Regions from separate parts of the Actinomadura rubrobrunea NBRC 15275 genome, predicted to be linked through region 2. Evidence: riboswitches for the same ligand, from Rfam matches in the RefSeq annotation. Region 2 holds a riboswitch; the other holds the start of a gene.
What was found. A riboswitch is a leader RNA that binds a small molecule or an ion and turns the genes downstream of it on or off. The one in region 2 is predicted to bind glycine.

Region 1 (9,075 bases), on a different contig from region 2:
GCTTACTCTGCATACGCCGAGCGCGCCACCGACTGGCGCGGCAACAACAACATCGCCGAGTCGATCTTCGAGCAGATGCGGCTGGAGCGCTTCCCGGAGCCGACGTGGATCGTGGTGGGCGCGGGCACCGGCGGCACGTCGGCGACGATCGGCCGGTACGTCCGCTACCGCCGCTACCAGACCCGCGTCGCCGTCGTGGACCCGGAGGGGTCGGCCTTCTTCGGGGCGTTCCGCGACGAGGACCCCGCGCGCACGGCGGCCGGGTCGCGGATCGAGGGCATCGGACGGCCCCGCGTGGAGCCGTCGTTCCTGCCGACGGTGATCGACCGGATGGTCCACGTGCCGGACGCGGCGTCCATCGCCGCCATGCGCTGGACCGCCGAGGTCACCGGCCGCGGCGTCGGCGGCTCCACCGGCACCAACATGTGGGGCGCGGTCGAGCTGATCGCCGAGATGCTGGCGCGGGGCGAGCGCGGCAGCGTGGTCACGCTCATCTGCGACGGCGCCGAGCGGTACCGCGGGACCTACGGGTCGGACGCGTGGCTGGCCGAGCAGGGGCTGGACATCACGCCGTACCTGGAGGCGCTGCGCGCCTTCCACAAGACCGGCGAGCTGACCATGCCCCTGTGACCGGCCCCTGTGACCGACCCCTGTGACCGGCCGCCCTGCCCCGCCGTCGCGCCGGTCGGCGCGGCCGGTCAGCCGGAGAACCTGATCGGGTTGACCAGGTCGGCGTAGATCAGCAGACCGCCCATGATGATCAGCACGGCGGCCATCACGTAGGTCACCGGCAGCGCCTTGGCCACGTCCACGTAGCCGGGGTCGGGCCGCCCGAGCAGCCGGGCCACGCCCTTCTTGAGGGCCTCCAGCAGCGCCCCCGCCATGTGCCCGCCGTCCAGCGGAAGCAGCGGGATGAGGTTGAACAGCGCGACCGCCAGGTTCACCGAGCCGAGCAGGGCGATGAACATCGCCAGCTTCTCCACCACGGGGCTCTCCGAGGCGGCGATCTCCCCGCCCAGGCGGCTCACGCCGACCACGCCGATCGGCCCGTTGGGGTCGCGCTCCTCGCCGCCGAAGGCCGCGTTCCACACCCCGACCATCCGCTCGGGCAGCCGCAGCAGCGCCCCGGCGGTGTGCGCGGTCAGCTCGCCCATGTACTCGGCGACGGCGACCGGGCCCTGCCGCTCGCGCTCCTGCAGCGGGGTGATGCCGAGGAACCCGACGTTGACGATCTTGTCGGGGTCCTCGAGGTCGTACATCTGGTTGCGGGTGACGGCGATGTCCATGGAGACCGTGCGGCCGTCGCGTTCGACGACGACGGGCACGGTGCGGCCGCCGGAGTCCCGGATCAGCCTCTGCAGCTGCTCATAGGAGGAGATCTTCGTGCCGTCGTAGGAGACGAACCGGTCGCCGGCCCGCAGCCCGGCCTGCGCGGCGGGTGTGGGCGTGTAGTCGGCCGGGCACTCCTGGGCCTGCTGCCCGGCCGGGATGGCGCACTTGGCCACCGAGCCGATCACCGGCTGCGGGGTGGGCGTGCCGATGCCCATGAGCAGGATGGCGAAGAAGACCACGGCGAGGACCAGGTTCATGGCCGGCCCGGCGAACATGATGATGAGCTTCTGCCACCACTTCTTGGCGTAGAAGACGCGGTCCTCGTCGCCCGGCCGGACCTCTTCCAGGGCCGCGCCCCGGGCCGACTCGATGAGCCCCTGCCACGGGCCGGTGCTGATCCGGCGGACCTGGCCGGGCCGGTCGCCCTTGCGCGGCGGCAGCATGCCGATCATGCGGATGTAGCCGCCGAGCGGGATCCACTTGATGCCGTACTCGGTCTCCCCCTTGGTGCGCGACCACAGCGTGGGCCCGAAGCCCACCATGAACTGGGTGGTGCGCACGCCGAAGAGCTTGGCGAAGGAGAAGTGCCCGAGCTCGTGCAGCGCGATGGACGCCAGCAGGCCCAGAAAGAGGATCAGCACCCCCGTCAGCCAGTCCACCGTCGCATCCCTCCGTGATCTCCAGCAACCCGCTCAGGGTACGTCATGGGCAACGCATCCGACCGCGTACAAATGCACTTGAGCCAGTCCCTAATTCCCTTCGAACCCGTCCTCATTGCGGCGCGAACCGCCGCCGACAGCGGCGCCCGGCAAGTCGAAGCCTGCGTTCAGGCCGTACGCGGGACGCGACCGAAGCGTTCGGCGCGCCGCCGTGGCTCCGTCCGCGCGAATGCGGGGGGCGCACTGCTTCGCCTCGCGGCCCCGAGGCGGCCGCCGCCGCAGGGTCGGCCTCCTCCTGCCCGCCCCGCACGCTTTCACGGCGGGCACCCGGCGGCCGACAGGCCGGGCGACTGCCCCGGCCCTGCTCCCACGCTGGACGGCGCCGTCTCGGAGCCGTCTCGGCCGTCCGGCGCCAGGCGGCCGCGGCCTGCGGCACCGCTTCGGGTCTCCGCGAAAGGCGAGGCCGCTGCTACTCTGACCCTGCGCCGCTGATCCCGCGCGGGAGAGCGCCCTCGCAGCCGGCGGGGGCCGCCGAAGGAGCAAACCCTCCCCGGAACCTCTCAGGCCCCAGGACCGCGCGGACCAGGCGCCCTCTGGAAAGAGGGGACGCTCCCAGGTCCCCCGCCGAAGGTGAAAACCCCGCGAGGGGTGAAGCTCTCAGGCGCCGATGACAGAGGGGGAGGCACCGACCACGCCGGTGCGCCGGTGGGACGATGATGATGCGTCCCGACGCGCGCCCCGCGATGAAGGAGCCGACCCATGTCCAAGAAGACACCGCTGTACGACGTGCACGTCGAGCTCGGCGCCACGCTCGTCGACTTCGCGGGCTACCGGATGCCGCTGCGCTACCAGAGCGAGACCGCCGAGCACCGCGCGGTCCGCACCGCGGCGGGCCTGTTCGACCTGTCCCACATGGGGGAGATCTTCGTGTCCGGGCCGGGCGCGGCCGCCGCGCTCGACTACGCGCTGGTCGGCAACCTGTCCCCCATGGCCGTCGGCAAGGCGCGGTACACGATGATCTGCGCGCCCGACGGCGGCGTGCTGGACGACCTGATCGTCTACCGGCTGGCCGCGGAGACGTTCATGGTGGTCGCCAACGCCGCCAACGCCGCGACGGTCCACGGCGAGCTGGTCGAGCGCGCCGCCGGTTTCGAGGCGGCCGTGGAGGACCGGTCCGCCTCCTACGCCCTCATCGCGCTGCAGGGCCCCGACTCCCAGGACATCCTCTCCCGGTTCACCGAGGCTCCCCTGCCCGACCTGCGTTACTACGCCGTCATGGCGGGGGAGGTCGCCGGGGTGGACGCGCTCATCGCCCGCACGGGCTACACCGGCGAGGACGGGTTCGAGCTGTTCGTGTCCGTCGGCGACGCGGTGCCGCTGTGGAAGGAGCTGGCCGGAGTCGAGGGCGTGACGCCCGCCGGCCTGTCGGCCCGCGACACCCTCCGCCTGGAGGCGGGCATGCCGCTGTACGGCAACGAGCTCACCACCGAGACCACCCCCTACGAGGCGGGGCTCGGCCGCGTGGTGAAGCTCGACAAGAAAGTCGATTTCGTGGGCAAGGCGGCGCTGGCGGCACAGGCCCAGACCCCGCCAGGCCGTAGGCTCGTAGGACTGGTCGCGCACGGCCGCCGGGCGCCCCGCAAGGGGTATCCGGTCGTCGGCTCCGACGGCACGCCGTGCGGCGTCGTGACCAGCGGCGCTCCGTCGCCCACACTGGGCAGGCCGATCGCCATGGCGTACGTCGACAGCGGCGTCGCGGAGAGCGGGCTCGCCGTGGACGTCCGCGGCCGGCGCGAGCCGGTCGACGTCGTCGCCCTGCCGTTCTACAAGCGTTCCTGAAACACCTGGGAGAGACGAACGTGAGCGTTCCGGAACAGCTGCGGTACAGCGAGGAGCACGAGTGGGTGTCCGGCCTCGACAACGAGGACGGCATCGTCACCGTCGGCATCACCGCGCACGCAGCCGACGCCCTGGGCGAGATCGTCTTCATCGAGCTGCAGGCCGGCGAGGGCGACACCGTCGAGGCCGGGGAGCCGTGCGGCGAGGTCGAGTCGACCAAGTCGGTCAGCGACATCTACTCGCCGGTCAGCGGCGAGATCACCGCGGTCAACGCCGCGGTGATCGACGAGCCGAAGGTGATCAACGACGACCCGTACGGCGAGGGCTGGATCTTCAAGGTGCGGCTCAGCGAGGAGCCCGGCGATCTGCTGGACGCGACCGCCTACAGCAAGCTGATCGAGGAGAGCTGAACCGTGACCCTCAACGAGTCCCTGGCGGCCGTCGACCCGCAGGTCGCCGAGGCCGTCTCCGCCGAGCTGCGCCGCCAGCAGACCACGCTGGAGATGATCGCCTCGGAGAACTTCGCGCCGGTCGCCGTCCTGGAGGCGCAGGGCTCGGTGCTGACCAACAAGTACGCCGAGGGCTACCCGGGGCGGCGCTACTACGGCGGCTGCGAGCACGTCGACGTCACCGAGCAGCTGGCCATCGACCGGGCCAAGGAGCTGTTCGGCGCCGAGCACGCCAACGTCCAGCCGCATTCGGGCGCGCAGGCCAACACCGCGGTCTACTTCGCGCTGCTCCAGCCGGGGGACACGATCCTCGGGCTGGACCTCGCGCACGGCGGGCACCTCACCCACGGCATGCGCCTGAACTACTCCGGCAAGCTGCTCAACGTCGTCGCCTACCACGTGCGGCGCGAGGACGGCCGGGTCGACATGGAGGAGGTCGCCCGGCTGGCCGAGGAGCACCGCCCGAAGATGATCGTGGCGGGCTGGTCGGCGTACCCGCGGCACCTGGACTTCGCCGCGTTCCGCGAGATCGCCGACTCGGTGGGGGCGCTGCTCATGGTGGACATGGCGCACTTCGCGGGCCTGGTCGCGGCCGGGCTGCACCCCTCGCCCGTGCCGTACGCCGACGTGGTCACCACCACCACGCACAAGACCCTCGGCGGCCCCCGCGGCGGCCTCATCCTGGCCCGCGAGGAGTACGGCAAGAAGATCAACTCGGCGGTGTTCCCGGGCATGCAGGGCGGCCCGCTGGAGCACGTGATCGCGGCCAAGGCGGTCGCGTTGAAGATCGCCGCGTCGGAGGAGTTCCGGGAGCGGCAGGCGCGCACCCTGGAGGGCGCGCGCATCCTGGCGGAGCGGCTCATGGCCGAGGACGCGGCCAAGGCCGGGGTGAAGGTGCTCACCGGCGGCACCGACGTCCACCTCGTCCTGGTCGACCTGGTCGAGTCCGAGCTGACCGGCCGGGACGCCGAGGACCGGCTGCACGACATCGGGATCACCGTGAACCGCAACGCGGTGCCCGACGACCCGCGCCCGCCGATGGTCACCTCCGGCCTGCGGATCGGCACCCCCGCCCTGGCCACCCGCGGCTTCACCGCCGCGGACTTCACCGAGGTGGCCGACATCATCGCCCAGGCCCTGCAGCCGTCCTACGACCGGGCGGACCTGTCGGCCCGGGTGCGCGCCCTCGCCGAGGCGCACCCCCTGTACCCCACCCTCTAGAGCCTCCCGTGACCGGAGCGATCCTCCGGTCACGGAGGGAGCGGCGATGGCCATCAGCGTCTTCGACCTTTTCAAAATCGGAATCGGGCCGTCGAGCTCGCACACCGGCGGGCCGATGGCCGCCGCGCACCGCTTCGCCCGCGGCCTGGCCCGCGACGGCCTGCTGGAGAAGACGGCGTCCGTCCGGGCGGTCCTGTACGGGTCCCTCGGCCTGACCGGCAAGGGGCACGGCAGCGACAAGGCCGTCATCCTCGGGCTGGAAGGCGACACCCCCGAGCGCGTGGACGTCGACACCGTCGACTCCCGTCTGGCCGCGGTCCGCCGGAACGGCGCGCTGCGGCTGTTCGGGTCCCACGACGTCCCCTTCGTCGTCGGCGAGCATCTGGTCTTCGAGCGCACGCGGACGCTTCCCGGCCACCCCAACGGGATGCGCTTCACCGCGTTCGACGACTCCGGCAACGAGCTGCGGGACCGCGTCTACTACTCGGTGGGCGGGGGCTTCGTCGTCGACGAGGACGAGGCGGGCGCCGACCGCATCACGCGGGACGACACCGCCCTGCCGTACCCGTTCTCGTCCGCCGCCGAGCTGCTCGCCCTCTGCCGCGACACGGGCCTGTCCATTCCGGCCCTGATGATGGAGAACGAGAAGGCGTTCGGCCGCACCGAGGACGAGATCCGCGCGGGCCTGCTGCGCCTGTGGGGGGTCATGCGCGCCTGCGTGGAACGCGGCTGCACGCGCGAGGGGAACCTGCCGGGCGGTCTGAAGGTCCGCCGCCGCGCGCCGCACCTGCACCGGCAGCTGCTGGCCGAAAAGCCCGCCGACCCGCTGCACGCGATGGACTGGGTGACGCTGTTCGCCCTGGCGGTGAACGAGGAGAACGCCGCCGGCGGGCGCATCGTCACCGCCCCCACCAACGGCGCCGCGGGCATCATCCCCGCCGTGCTGCACTACTACGACCGCTTCGTGCCGGGCGCCGACGACACCGGCGTGGTGCGGTTCCTGCTCACCTCCGGCGCGATCGGCGTCCTGTTCAAGCAGAACGCCTCCATCTCCGGCGCCGAGGTGGGCTGCCAGGGGGAGGTCGGCTCGGCGTGCTCGATGGCCGCCGCCGGACTGGCCGAGGTCCTCGGCGGCACCCCCGAGCAGGTGGAGAACGCCGCCGAGATCGGCATCGAGCACAACCTCGGCCTGACCTGCGACCCGATCGGCGGCCTCGTCCAGATCCCCTGCATCGAGCGCAACGCCGTCGGCGCCACCAAGGCCATCAGCGCCGCCCGCATCTCGCTGCGCGGCGACGGCCGGCACTTCGTCTCCCTCGACAAGGCCATCGCGACCATGCGCGACACCGGTCGCGACATGCTCGACAAGTACAAGGAGACCTCGCGCGGCGGCCTCGCCGTCAACGTGATCGAGTGCTGACGTCCGCCGCAAACACAATGAACACAACCGTGACGGCCCTCACAAAGGGCTCCATAGTCGCCTTCGAGGCGAACCATCCACCGACCGGGGCCGACGACGATGACGAGCGGGAGCGACGAGGCGGGGTGCCTGTGCGCCCTGGCGCTGACGGCCTGTCCCGCGGCCGTGCGCGAGGGGCGGAAGCTGGTCGGTGAGCTGCTGGAGCGGCACGCGCCGGCGGAGCTGGCCGACGACGCGATGCTCGTCGCCTCCGAGCTGATCGGCAACGCCGTCCGCGTCGGCGGCAGGATCGTGCTGTCCGTCCACGTGGAGGCGGACCGCCGGGTGACGGTGCGGGTCTGGGATCGCAGCCCGGTCGAGCCCGTGCCCGGTGCGCCCGGGGCCCTGGACGAGCACGGACGCGGCCTGCTCATCGTCCAGTCCCTCTCCGAGGACTGGGGATGGACTCCTCACCCTCTCGGCGGCAAGACCGTCTGGGCCGCGCTCACCGTCCGGCAGCGCCGCGACGCGTCGCCGGACGACGTCACCGTGCAACCGTCGCTCGATGCCGTCTCGGCCGTTTCGGTGTGACCCGCGGGCGATGCCGCGCGCATGACCGCTCGCGGCGTCCGCGTCCCCGCCCGCCGGGCGGGGCGGACGGTCAGGTGCGCGCGCCGCGGCCGGTCGGGGTCGCCCCCTCCCGCGCCGGACGGCCGCAGGAGCCGCAGACCACCTCGGGCTGCAGATGCTCCCCGCAGGTGTGGATCCACCGCACGGGCGGGTCGTCGGGGTGCAGGTGCCGGTCGCCCCACCGCATCAGCAGGGCCAGCACGTCGCTCAGCTCCCAGCCCGCCTGGGTGAGGTGGTATTCGTAGCGGGCCGGACGCTCGCTGTAGAGCTCGCGCCGAAGGATGCCGGCGGCTTCGAGCTTGCGCAGCCGCGCCGTGAGGATGTCCCGCGGAGCGCCCGTGTTGCGGGCGATGCCGTCGAACCGGCGGACGCCGTAGATCAGCTCCCGGATGACGAGCAGACTCCAGCGTTCGCCGACGATCTGGAGGGTGTCGGCGATGGAGCACTCGCGCGGGTCGGCGTTCTTCGGCATGCCCCCAGCATACGTCCGTTGGTTTTTCCGACGCCCTCGCTCGCGTGACGCGGCCGGGACAGGGGACCGGGTCGGCCCGGGCTCCATCGCCCGGTCCCCCGGCGGCGGACGGCGGTCAGAGGCGCTCGATGATGGTGGCGTTGGCCAGGCCGCCGGCCTCGCACATGGTCTGCAGGCCGAAGCGGGCCCCGCGGTCCTCCAGGGCGTGCAGGAGGGTGGTCATGATGCGCGCGCCGCTGGCGCCCAGCGGGTGGCCGATGGCGATCGCGCCGCCCCGCACGTTCAGCTTCTTCGGGTCGACGCCGGTTTCGCGCCGCCACGCCAGCACGACCGAGGAGAACGCCTCGTTGACCTCGAACAGGTCGATGTCGTCCAGCGTCAGCCCGGCGCGCTTGAGCACCTTCTCGGTCGCCGGGATGACGGCGGTGAGCATCATCAGCGGGTCGTCCCCGGCCACCGCGAAGCTGTGGAACCGGGCGCGCGGCCGCAGTCCGAGCCGCTCGGCGGCGTCCCCGCTCATGATCAGCAGGGCGGCCGCGCCGTCGTTGATCGGGGAGGTGTTGCCCGCCGTGACCTGCCACCCGATCTCGGGGAACCGCTCCTCGTAGACGGGGTCGTAGTAGGCGGGCTTGAGCCCGGCGAGCGCCTCCATGGAGGTGGTGGGGCGGATGGTCTCGTCCCGCTGCCCGGTCCAGGCGACCTCGCGGTCGAACTCGCCGCCCTCCCAGGCGGCGTGCGCGCGCATGTGCGACTCGTAGGCGAAGGCGTCGAGCTCCTCGCGCGACAGCTTCCACTTGGCGGCGATCCGTTCGGCGGCGATGCCCTGCCCGATCAGCCCGCCGGGGTAGCGCTCGGGCAGAAGGGTGCCGAAGGGGTCGCTGCCGGGCAGCACGTTGGATCCCATCGGGACGCGCGACATCGACTCGACGCCGCAGGCGATCGCGATGTCGTACGCGCCGCTGATCACTCCCTGCGCGACGAAGTGCGCGGCCTGCTGCGACGAGCCGCACTGGCGGTCCACGGTGGTGGCCGGCACGCTCTCGGGGAACCCCGCGGCGAGCACGGCCGAGCGGG
Region 2 (9,075 bases):
CGGGCGATGCGGGCGTAGGAGGCGCGCACCGTGGCGGCGCAGGACGCCGCCGGAGTGACCACCGCGTCGTAGTCTCGGAAGACCCGGGCGAACCGGCGCGCCAGATCGGCGGCTTCGCGGCGGTACCCGGTGGTCCAGTGCATCTGGCCGCAGCAGGTCTGGTCCGGCGGGAAGACCACCTCGTGGCCCAAGCGCTCCAGCAGGGCGGTCACGGCCCGGCCGGTGCCGGGGAACAGCGCGTCGTTGAAACACGCGACGAACAACGCGACGCGCATCTGCGGCCTCACCTCCCCCTGGCCCCCGGGCCATCGTAAGGGCCGCGGCGGCTCCGTTCGGGGCAAAGTCGCCGCTCGCCTGGTGGCCGATGGGGGCCGCGGGGGAAGACCGGCACGATCGAGTGAGTCCCATCACACCCCAGACCGTCCTCGGGTACCACTCGACAATCGTCCCTTCGGGCTATGGCCCGGGCCGGTCGAACCGTTCCACACTGGGTGACGTCAAACACAAGCAAACCCACATCAGTCGTCGAGACCGGAGGCACGCAGATGTGCCCGCACCAGCCGCCCTGTCCGTCCGCCGACGCCCCTGACCGCGAAGCGGCCCGGGCGATCGTCCATCACCCCGAGCAGGGGTGGAGCCTGCTGTGCAACGGCGTCGTGCTCTTCGAGGACACCGGCGAGCTGCTGCCCGACGGGGGTGTCATCGCACCGCACAGGCCGACGGACGTCCCGGCGCGCCCCGCGCCCGCGCCGTCCGCCGCCTGACCGGTCGCCACGGGGGAAGGCTCTCCACGAGGGGACCAGCACCGACGGGGTGATCACTTTCGGGGGCGGCGCCCGCCGCGCCGACGTCCGCTCCACCCGGCCGTTCCCGGCCCCGCACGGCCCGTCCCGGGCCGGGGGCCGGCCGCTGTGATCAGCGCGCGCCGCCGCCCGGCGCGGGGGCGCGCGCCGTCCAGCGGCGCAGCCACGGCTCCACGGCCGCGCCGACGGCCGCCGGGTTCCTGTCCAGGTCGTGCCGCTCCCCCGGCAGGACGACGACCTCGGTCGCGTCCGCCCGGTCCGGCACGCCGAACGGGTCCCGGTCGCCGTTGACGACCAGCACCTCCACCCCGGCCGAGCGCAGCTCGTCCGCCCGCGACCGGTCGGGCCTGCCCGGCGGGACCAGCGGGAACGCCAGCGCCACCACGCCGACCGCGCCCGCCGCCCGCGCGGTGCGGCAGGCCACGCGGGCGCCGTTGCTGCGTCCGCCCTGGACGAGCGGCACGTCCCCGAAGCGGTCCCGCAGCGCCGCGATCACCTCCAGCCAGGCGGCGTCCTGGCGGACCGGCGAGCCCGGCGCGCGCCGTCCCGCGGCCCGGAACGGCTGCAGCACCCGCGCGACCGCCCCGCCGAAGCCCAGCGCGGCCTCGCGGACGGCCAGCAGGTCGGCGGCGTCCACGCCGCCGTTGGAGCCGTGCGTCAGCACCAGCAGGAACGCGGGGTCGTCGACGTCGTCGACGGCGACCTCCGCCGGGCCCTGCGCCGTGTCGATCCGCATGCGCCCACGGTAGCGGGCCCGTCCTCCGGGGAAGGGTGGGGCCATGGCGAAGATGAGCGACAGCGAATGGCGCGCGTTCGTGTCGGAGGGCACCCGCACGGGCAAGGTCGCGGTGGTCCGGCAGGACGGCGCGCCCCATGTGACGCCGATCTGGTTCGTCCTGGACGGCGACGACCTGGTGTTCACCACCGGCGGCGAGAGCCTCAAGGCCCGCGCCCTGCGCCGCGACCCGCGCGTGTCCGTCTGCGTGGACGACCAGACCCCGCCGTACTCGTTCGTGCTCATACGAGGCGAGGCCGCGTTGTCGGAGGACCCGGCCGAGCTGCGCCGCTGGGCCACCGTGATCGGCGGCCGCTACATGGGCGAGGACCGCGCCGAGGAGTTCGGCGCCCGCAACGGAGGCCCCGGCGAGGTCCTGGTCCGCGTCCGCCCCACCAAGGTGATCGCCGAGAAGGACATCGCGGAGTGAGCGCCGGTCACACGGCGGCGTCCGGGCCTTCGGGAGGCGGCATCGGGGCGGGAGCGCCCATGGCCACCCGCAGGCGTTCGGCGAAGCTCTCGTGCAGCAGCGGCCCCCAGGCGTAGTCGCTGGGGACGCGGATGGCCCTGCCGAGCAGCTCGCGGATCTCGCCGGGCCGCTCCTCGCGCGGCTCGTCGGCGTACCGCACGGCCAGCAGGGAGTACATGTGGTCCAGGGCGCCGAACGCCTCGCCGGCCACGGCGGGCAGGGTGCCGTCGGCCACCGCCTGCTCCAGCACCGGCTCCCACCACAGGTTCTCGGGGTCGCCGTCCTCGTCGTCGCCGAAGTCGCGCCGCAGCCGCGCGCGGACCTGCGCGGCCACGCCCGGGTCGGCCAGGCCGCGCCGCCACACCTCCCGGCTCTCGGCGCCGCGTCCGCGCAGCGGCAGGGTGCGGGCCAGCAGCTCGATGGCCAGCGCCCCGGCCTCGGCGTCGACGGGGGCGTCGTCGTCGCCCAGCGCCGCGGAGAACGCGCCGATGGCCTGGTCGAGGCAGGCGATGCCGAGCGCCACAGCCAGCCGCGCGTGGGCGTGCGGGGCGGCGGCGCGGTCCACCAGGCGCAGGCCCGCGGTCAGGACGCGCTGGGCGCGGGCCGGCTCGCCGCGCTCCAGCAGCCGCTGCGCCAGGTCGTGGGCGGCCACCGGCCCGTATTCGGGGTCGCCGGTGGCGATGGCGGCCTCCCAGTGCTCGCGGGCGGCGTCGAACTCGCCGGCGTCGTCGGCCAGCCGCGCCAGCGCCAGGTGCGCCGGGGGCAGGTAGGCGGGGTTGCCGAAGTCGACGACGACCTGCCAGGCGGGCCCGGCGAGCTCGTACTCCCCGGCGCGTTCGTGGGTGAGGGCGAGGTGGTAGGCGGCGCGCGGCCCGTACTCGGGGTCGCCGGTGGCGATGGCGAGGCGGTCGGCGTCCCGGGCGCCCGCCACGTCGCCGGTGTCGTCCAGCACGACGGCCAGGCCGAGCGCGGCGCGGGCCCGGACGGGGGTGTCGCCGAGCGCCAGGACCCGCTCGAACAGGTCGGCGGCGCGGTCGAGCTCGCCGTCCTCGGCGAGCCGCCGGGCCTCCTCGCACAGCTGCTCCGGCGTGTCACCGGGGGGCGGGGCCGAGGTGTCGCTCATAGGCCGTTCAGCCTATCGAGCCGCCGGCCGCGTCCGGCGGACGACACGGAAACCGGGATGCTTGATCATCGTCTCGCGCGCCTCCCGGGCGCCGCGGCGCGCGCCGGGCGCCCGGGAGGCGCGACGAAGCCCCCGGACGTCAGTCCTCGAACGCCTCCGGCGGCGGGCAGGCGCACACCAGGTTCCGGTCGCCGTACGCCTGGTCGATGCGGCGCACCGGCGGCCAGTACTTGTTCTCGCGCAGCGACGGCAGCGGGTAGGCGGCCTCCTCGCGCGAGTAGGGGTGCTTCCAGTCCTCGGTGATGAGGCACTCGGCGGTGTGCGGGGCGTTCTTGAGCGGGTTGTCGGCGCGGTCGTAGACGCCGTCGGCGACCCGCTGGATCTCCCGGCGGATCTGGATCATGGCGTCGCAGAACCGGTCCAGCTCGGCCAGGTCCTCGCTCTCGGTGGGCTCGATCATCAGCGTGCCGGCCACCGGGAACGCCAGCGTCGGGGCGTGGAAGCCGTAGTCGATCAGCCGCTTGGCCACGTCCTCGGCGGTGATCCCGGTCTCCTTGGTGATCTTGCGGAGGTCGGCGATGCACTCGTGCGCGACCAGGCCGTTGCGGCCGGTGTAGAGGATCGGGTAGTGCGGCGCGAGCCGCTTGGCCACGTAGTTGGCCGCGATGATGGCGCCCTCGGTGGCGGCGCGCAGCCCGTCCGGGCCCATCATCGCGATGTAGGTCCAGGAGATCGGCAGGATGCCCGCCGAGCCCCACGGCGCCGCCGAGACCGGCCCCGCGCCCCTCCCCTCGCCCGGGCCCGCCTCGGGGCGCAGCGGGTGGCTCGGCAGGAACGGCACCAGGTGCTCGCGCACGCCGATCGGGCCGACGCCGGGCCCGCCGCCGCCGTGCGGGATGCAGAACGTCTTGTGCAGGTTGAGGTGGGACACGTCGGAGCCGAACTCGCCGGGGCGGGCCAGCCCGACCAGGGCGTTGAGGTTGGCGCCGTCGACGTACACCTGGCCGCCGGCCTCGTGCACGGCCGCGCAGACCTCGGTGATGGTCTCCTCGAACACCCCGTGCGTGGACGGGTAGGTCACCATGATCGCGGCCAGCTCGGCGCGGTGCTTGTCGATCTTGGCGTGCAGGTCGTCCAGGTCGATGTCGCCGTCGGCGTCGCACTTGACGACCACGACCCGCATCCCGGCCATGACGGCGCTGGCGGCGTTGGTGCCGTGCGCCGAGGACGGGATGAGGCACACGGTGCGGTGCCCCTCGCCGCGGGAGGCGTGGTAGCCGCGGATGGCCAGCAGCCCGGCCAGCTCGCCCTGGGAGCCGGCGTTCGGCTGCACCGACACCTTGGCGTAGCCGGTGATCTCGGCGAGCCGCTCCTCCAGCTCGGCGATCAGCTCCAGGTAGCCGGCGGCCTGGTCGAGCGGCGCGAACGGGTGGATGTTCGCGAACTCCGGCCAGGTGATCGGCTCCATCTCGGTGGCGGCGTTCAGCTTCATCGTGCAGGAGCCGAGCGGGATCATCGACCGGTCGAGCGCGATGTCCTTGTCCTGCAGGCGGCGCAGGTAGCGCAGCATCGCCGTCTCGGAGCGGTGCTCGTGGAACACCGGGTGGGTCAGGTACGGGCTCTCGCGGCGCAGCTCGCCGGGGATCCGGTCGGCCGGGTCGCCGGCGGGCGCGGGCGCGGCGCCGAACGCCTCCAGCACGGCGGCGACGTGCTCGGGCGCGGTGGTCTCGTCGCAGGCGATCCCGACGTGGTCGGCGTCGACCCGGCGCAGGTTGATCCCCCGCTCGAGCGCCGCCGCCACGACCTCGTCGGCGCGGCCGGGCACGCGGGCCAGCACGGTGTCGAAGAACGCCTCGTGCACCACCTCGACGCCGCCGGCGCGCAGCCCGGACGCCAGCTCGACGGCCCGGCGGTGCACGCGCTGGGCGATCGCCGCCAGCCCTTCGGGCCCGTGGTACACCGCGTACATGGCGGCCATCACGGCGAGCAGCACCTGGGCGGTGCAGATGTTGCTGGTGGCCTTCTCGCGGCGGATGTGCTGCTCGCGGGTCTGCAGGGCGAGCCGGTAGGCGGTGGCGCCGTCGGCGTCCACCGACACCCCCACCAGGCGGCCGGGCAGCTGCCGCTGGAGCCCGTCGCGCACGGCCAGGTAGCCGGCGTGCGGGCCGCCGAACCCGTAGGGCACCCCGAACCGCTGCGCCGAGCCGACCGCGATGTCGGCGCCGTACTCGCCGGGCGGGCGCAGCAGCGTGAGGGCGAGCAGGTCGGCGGCGACCACCACCAGGGCGCCGCGTTCGTGGGCCTGCGCGGTGACGGGCGCCAGGTCGCGGACGGCGCCGGACGCGCCCGGGTACTGCAGCAGGACGCCGAAGAAGTCGCCGTCGGGCAGCCCGTCCGACAGGTCGGCGGTGACCACGTCGATGCCCAGCGGGACCGCCCGGGTGCGGATCACCTCGATCGTCTGCGGCAGCGCGTCGGCGTCCACCAGGAACGCGCCGGGCTCCTTGCGCTTGGACGCGCGGTGCGCGAGCGCCATGGCCTCGGCGGCCGCGGTGCCCTCGTCGAGCATGGACGCGTTGGCGACCGGCAGCCCCGTCAGGTCGCCGACCATCGTCTGGAAGTTCAGCAGCGCCTCCAGCCGGCCCTGCGAGATCTCCGGCTGGTACGGGGTGTAGGCGGTGTACCAGCCGGGGTTCTCCAGGACGTTCCGCAGGATCACGCCGGGGGTGATCGTGCCGTAGTAGCCCAGGCCGATCATGGAGGTGAGCACGGTGTTGCGGCTCGCCAGCTCCCGCAGCCGGGCCAGCGCCGCGGACTCGCTCAGCGCGGGGGGCAGGTCCAGCGGGCGGGTCGTGCGGATCGCGGCGGGCACCGCGTCGTCGATCAGGGCCTCGACGCCGGAGTATCCGATGGCCGCCAGCATCCGGGCGTGGTCGTCGGGGGACGGTCCGACGTGCCGGTCGGCGAACCGGGTGCGGGGATGCTGCGGGGACGCCACCGGGGCGAAGAACTCGGCGGTCATGGGGATCCTCCTGGGCTGCTGCGGTCGCTCAGGGCCGGCCGCCCGCCGCGCTGCGGCCCGGCGGCCCGCTCTCCCCCTCTGTCTCGGCACCTGAGAGCTTCGCCCGCGGAACGGGGTTTCCCCTTCGGTGAGGCGCTCCCGCCCGTCGCCGGGAGGCGCGCCTGCTTTCCAGAGGTGCCTCGCCTGAGCGGTCCTTTTGCCTGAGAGGTTCCGGGGAGGGTTGCTCCTTCGGCGCCCCGCGCTGGCGGCGCGGGGTCTCTCCCGCACAGGGTCAACGGCGTCCTTTATGGGAACTCTATCCAAAAGACGGGTGTCTGACGCCCCCCGGGGGCCGCCGCGCGCGGCGGAAAGCGGCGCCCGGCGGCGCCGTTCGCCGGACCGGGAGCCGTCCGGGCGACCTGCCAGTACGATAACCACAGCTCACGCACGGGGTGATCGGCCGCGGCCCGCGGGGCGACACGGGTTCTCGGCCGGCGGCGGACCGGCGCGCGCCATGGCGCACGCGTCTCTCGACGCGCCGCCGCCGGTTCTGGAACGCTGATCACGATGACAGGTCCGGACGGCGGTGCGGCGGTGACGCAGACCCAGGGGGAGACGGCGACGTCGGACATGGGCGCCGGTGTCGGCGTGCCCGTCGAGGAGCCCGCCCGGCCCGACCGGATCCGGCGGCCGTCGGACGCGATCCGGTTCGCCGCCGCGGTGGTCGGGCTGGCGGGGATCATGCTGCTGGTGTCGTTCGCCCAGCAGACCACGCACGGCCTGCAGACCGACATCGCCGAGGGCACCGCGCACGCCCCGCGCTTCCTGCTCACCCTGGCCACCCTGGTGTCCAGCTTCGGGGTGCTGGCCGTGCCGGTCGCGTTCGCGATCGAGCGGCTGTTCCACAAGGACGGCGTGCGGGTGGCGATCGCGCTGCTGGCCGCCGTGATCGCGTTCATCCTGACCATCCTGCTGGACGACCTGGTCGTCCCCGCCGCCCCGGGCGGGGTGCTGGACTCGCTCATCTGGGGCGGCACCGACACCGCCCCCCTGCACACCGACATCACGCCCGTCATCGCGTTCGTCACCGCCGTCGGCATGGCGGGCCGGACCCGCTGGCAGGCCGTCACCTGGACGATGATCGCGCTGGCCGCGCTGACCGGCCTGACCGCCGCGACCGCCTCGGTGGCGGCGCTGGCCGCCACGTACTGCCTCGGCAGCGCCATCGGCCACGGCACCCTCTACGCGGTCGGCACCCCCAACCCGCGGCCGCCGGGCACCGCCGTGCTGGCCGCGCTGGGGCGGCTCGGGCTGCGTCCCGTCCGCGGCCGCCAGCTGCCCGGCGGCGCCGACGAGCCGCGCCGCTACACCGTGGCGACCGCCCCCTCGCCGGGCGGCGCCCCCGCGGACGCCACCGGGCGGGCGCTGCCGCCGGGCGACTGGCAGCTGCAGGTCACCGTCCTGGACCGCGACCAGCAGACCGCCGGGCTGCTGTACCGGGTGTGGCGGCTGGTGCGGCTGCGCGGCGGCTCCACCCGGCGGGCGCTGCGCTCGCTGCGCCGCTCGCTGGAGCAGGAGTCGCTCATGGCCTACGCCATGGAGTCGGCGGGCGTGCGCACCCCGCGGCTGGTGGGCGCCTGCGAGGTCGGCACCGAGGCGGCCCTGCTGGCCTACGAGCACGTGCCCGGGCGCCCCCTTGACGCCGTCCGCGAGGCGGAGATCACCGACGAGCTGCTCGACGACGTCTGGCGGCAGCTGCGGCGGCTGCAGGCCGCCCGGCTGGCGCACCGCCGTCTGGAGGGCGACGCCATCCTGGTCGGCGACGACGGCCGCGTCCGCATCGTCGCGCCGGGCACCGGGGAGATCGCCGCGGGTGACCTGGCGCTGCGGATCGACCTGGCGCAGCTGCTCACCACCGTCGCGCTGCGGGTCGGCCCGGAGCGCGCCGTCCGCACCGCCGCGGGCGTCCTCGGCGCCGCGACGCTGGCCGGCGCCGTGCCGCTGCTGCAGCGGGTGGCGCTGTCGCGGGCGACGCGCGCGGCCGTCCGGCAGGACAGGGAGCTGCTGACCCGCATCCGGGAGCAGATCCTGCAGCTCACGCCGGAGACCGAGGCCGCGCCCGTCCGGCTGGAGCGGTTCCGGCCCCGGACGCTGCTGTCGATCGTCGCGCTCACCGCGGCCGCCTACATCGTGGTGCCGCAGCTGTCCAGCGTGAACCTGACCACGCTGATCGCCGACGCCGAGTGGTGGTGGGCGGCGGTGGCGCTGGCCGCCGCGGCGGTCACCTACCTGGCGGCGGCGCTGATGCTGATGGGGTTCGTCCCCGAACGGCTCCCGCTGGGCCGCACCGTGCTGGTGCAGCTGGCCGCGTCGTTCGTCAAGCTGGTCGCGCCCGCCGCCGTCACCGGCGTGGCGCTCAACACCCGGTACCTGCAGCGGTCGGGCGTGCGGCCCGGGCCCGCGGTCGCCAGCGTCGGCGCGTCGCAGCTGATGGGCATGGTCGCGCACATCGTGCTGCTGATCGTCTTCGGGTTCCTCACCGGGTCCATCCGCAACGCCACCAAGGACCTGGCCCCGTCCCGCACCGTGGTGATCGTGCTGCTCGGGCTGGCGGTCCTGGCCGGGATCGCGCTGACCGTCCCGAAGGCGCGGCGGTTCGTGGCGGCGCGGCTGCGCGGCATGTTCTCCGGCGTGGTGCCGCGGCTGGTGGACGTCGTGCAGTCCCCCCGGAAGATCGTCACCGGGCTGGGCGGCACGCTGCTGCTGACCGCGGGGTTCGTGGTGTGCCTGGACGCGTGCGTCCGCGCGTTCGGCGGGTCGCTGCCGTGGACGGCCGTCGCCCTGGTGTTCCTCACCGGCAACGCCCTGGGCTCGGCCGCCCCCACCCCCGGCGGCCTGGGGGCC

Region 1: another riboswitch for glycine. It lies ahead of gcvT (glycine cleavage system aminomethyltransferase GcvT); the one in region 2 lies ahead of gcvP (aminomethyl-transferring glycine dehydrogenase).

The regions. Positions count from the first base shown of each region.
Region 1 covers NZ_BCQU01000028.1:35,004-44,078, reverse strand. Annotated here, with positions in the region: partial or broken gene AR3_RS11465 (pyridoxal-phosphate dependent enzyme) at 13-630, shown strand; gene AR3_RS11460 (M50 family metallopeptidase) at 699-1,991, opposite strand; glycine riboswitch at 2,481-2,577, shown strand; glycine riboswitch at 2,579-2,675, shown strand; gene gcvT (glycine cleavage system aminomethyltransferase GcvT) at 2,751-3,830, shown strand; gene gcvH (glycine cleavage system protein GcvH) at 3,851-4,240, shown strand; gene AR3_RS11445 (serine hydroxymethyltransferase) at 4,244-5,500, shown strand; gene AR3_RS11440 (L-serine ammonia-lyase) at 5,547-6,920, shown strand; gene AR3_RS11435 (ATP-binding protein) at 7,020-7,490, shown strand; gene AR3_RS11430 (winged helix-turn-helix transcriptional regulator) at 7,561-8,001, opposite strand; gene AR3_RS11425 (thiolase family protein) at 8,117-9,075, opposite strand, start outside.
Region 2 covers NZ_BCQU01000143.1:153-9,227, reverse strand. Annotated here, with positions in the region: gene AR3_RS27655 ((Fe-S)-binding protein) at 1-275, opposite strand, end outside; gene AR3_RS27650 (DUF5999 family protein) at 546-764, shown strand; gene AR3_RS27645 (alpha/beta hydrolase family protein) at 916-1,539, opposite strand; gene AR3_RS27640 (PPOX class F420-dependent oxidoreductase) at 1,583-2,008, shown strand; gene AR3_RS27635 (tetratricopeptide repeat protein) at 2,016-3,170, opposite strand; gene gcvP (aminomethyl-transferring glycine dehydrogenase) at 3,310-6,192, opposite strand; glycine riboswitch at 6,261-6,370, opposite strand; glycine riboswitch at 6,371-6,466, opposite strand; partial or broken gene AR3_RS27625 (flippase-like domain-containing protein) at 6,739-9,075, shown strand, end outside.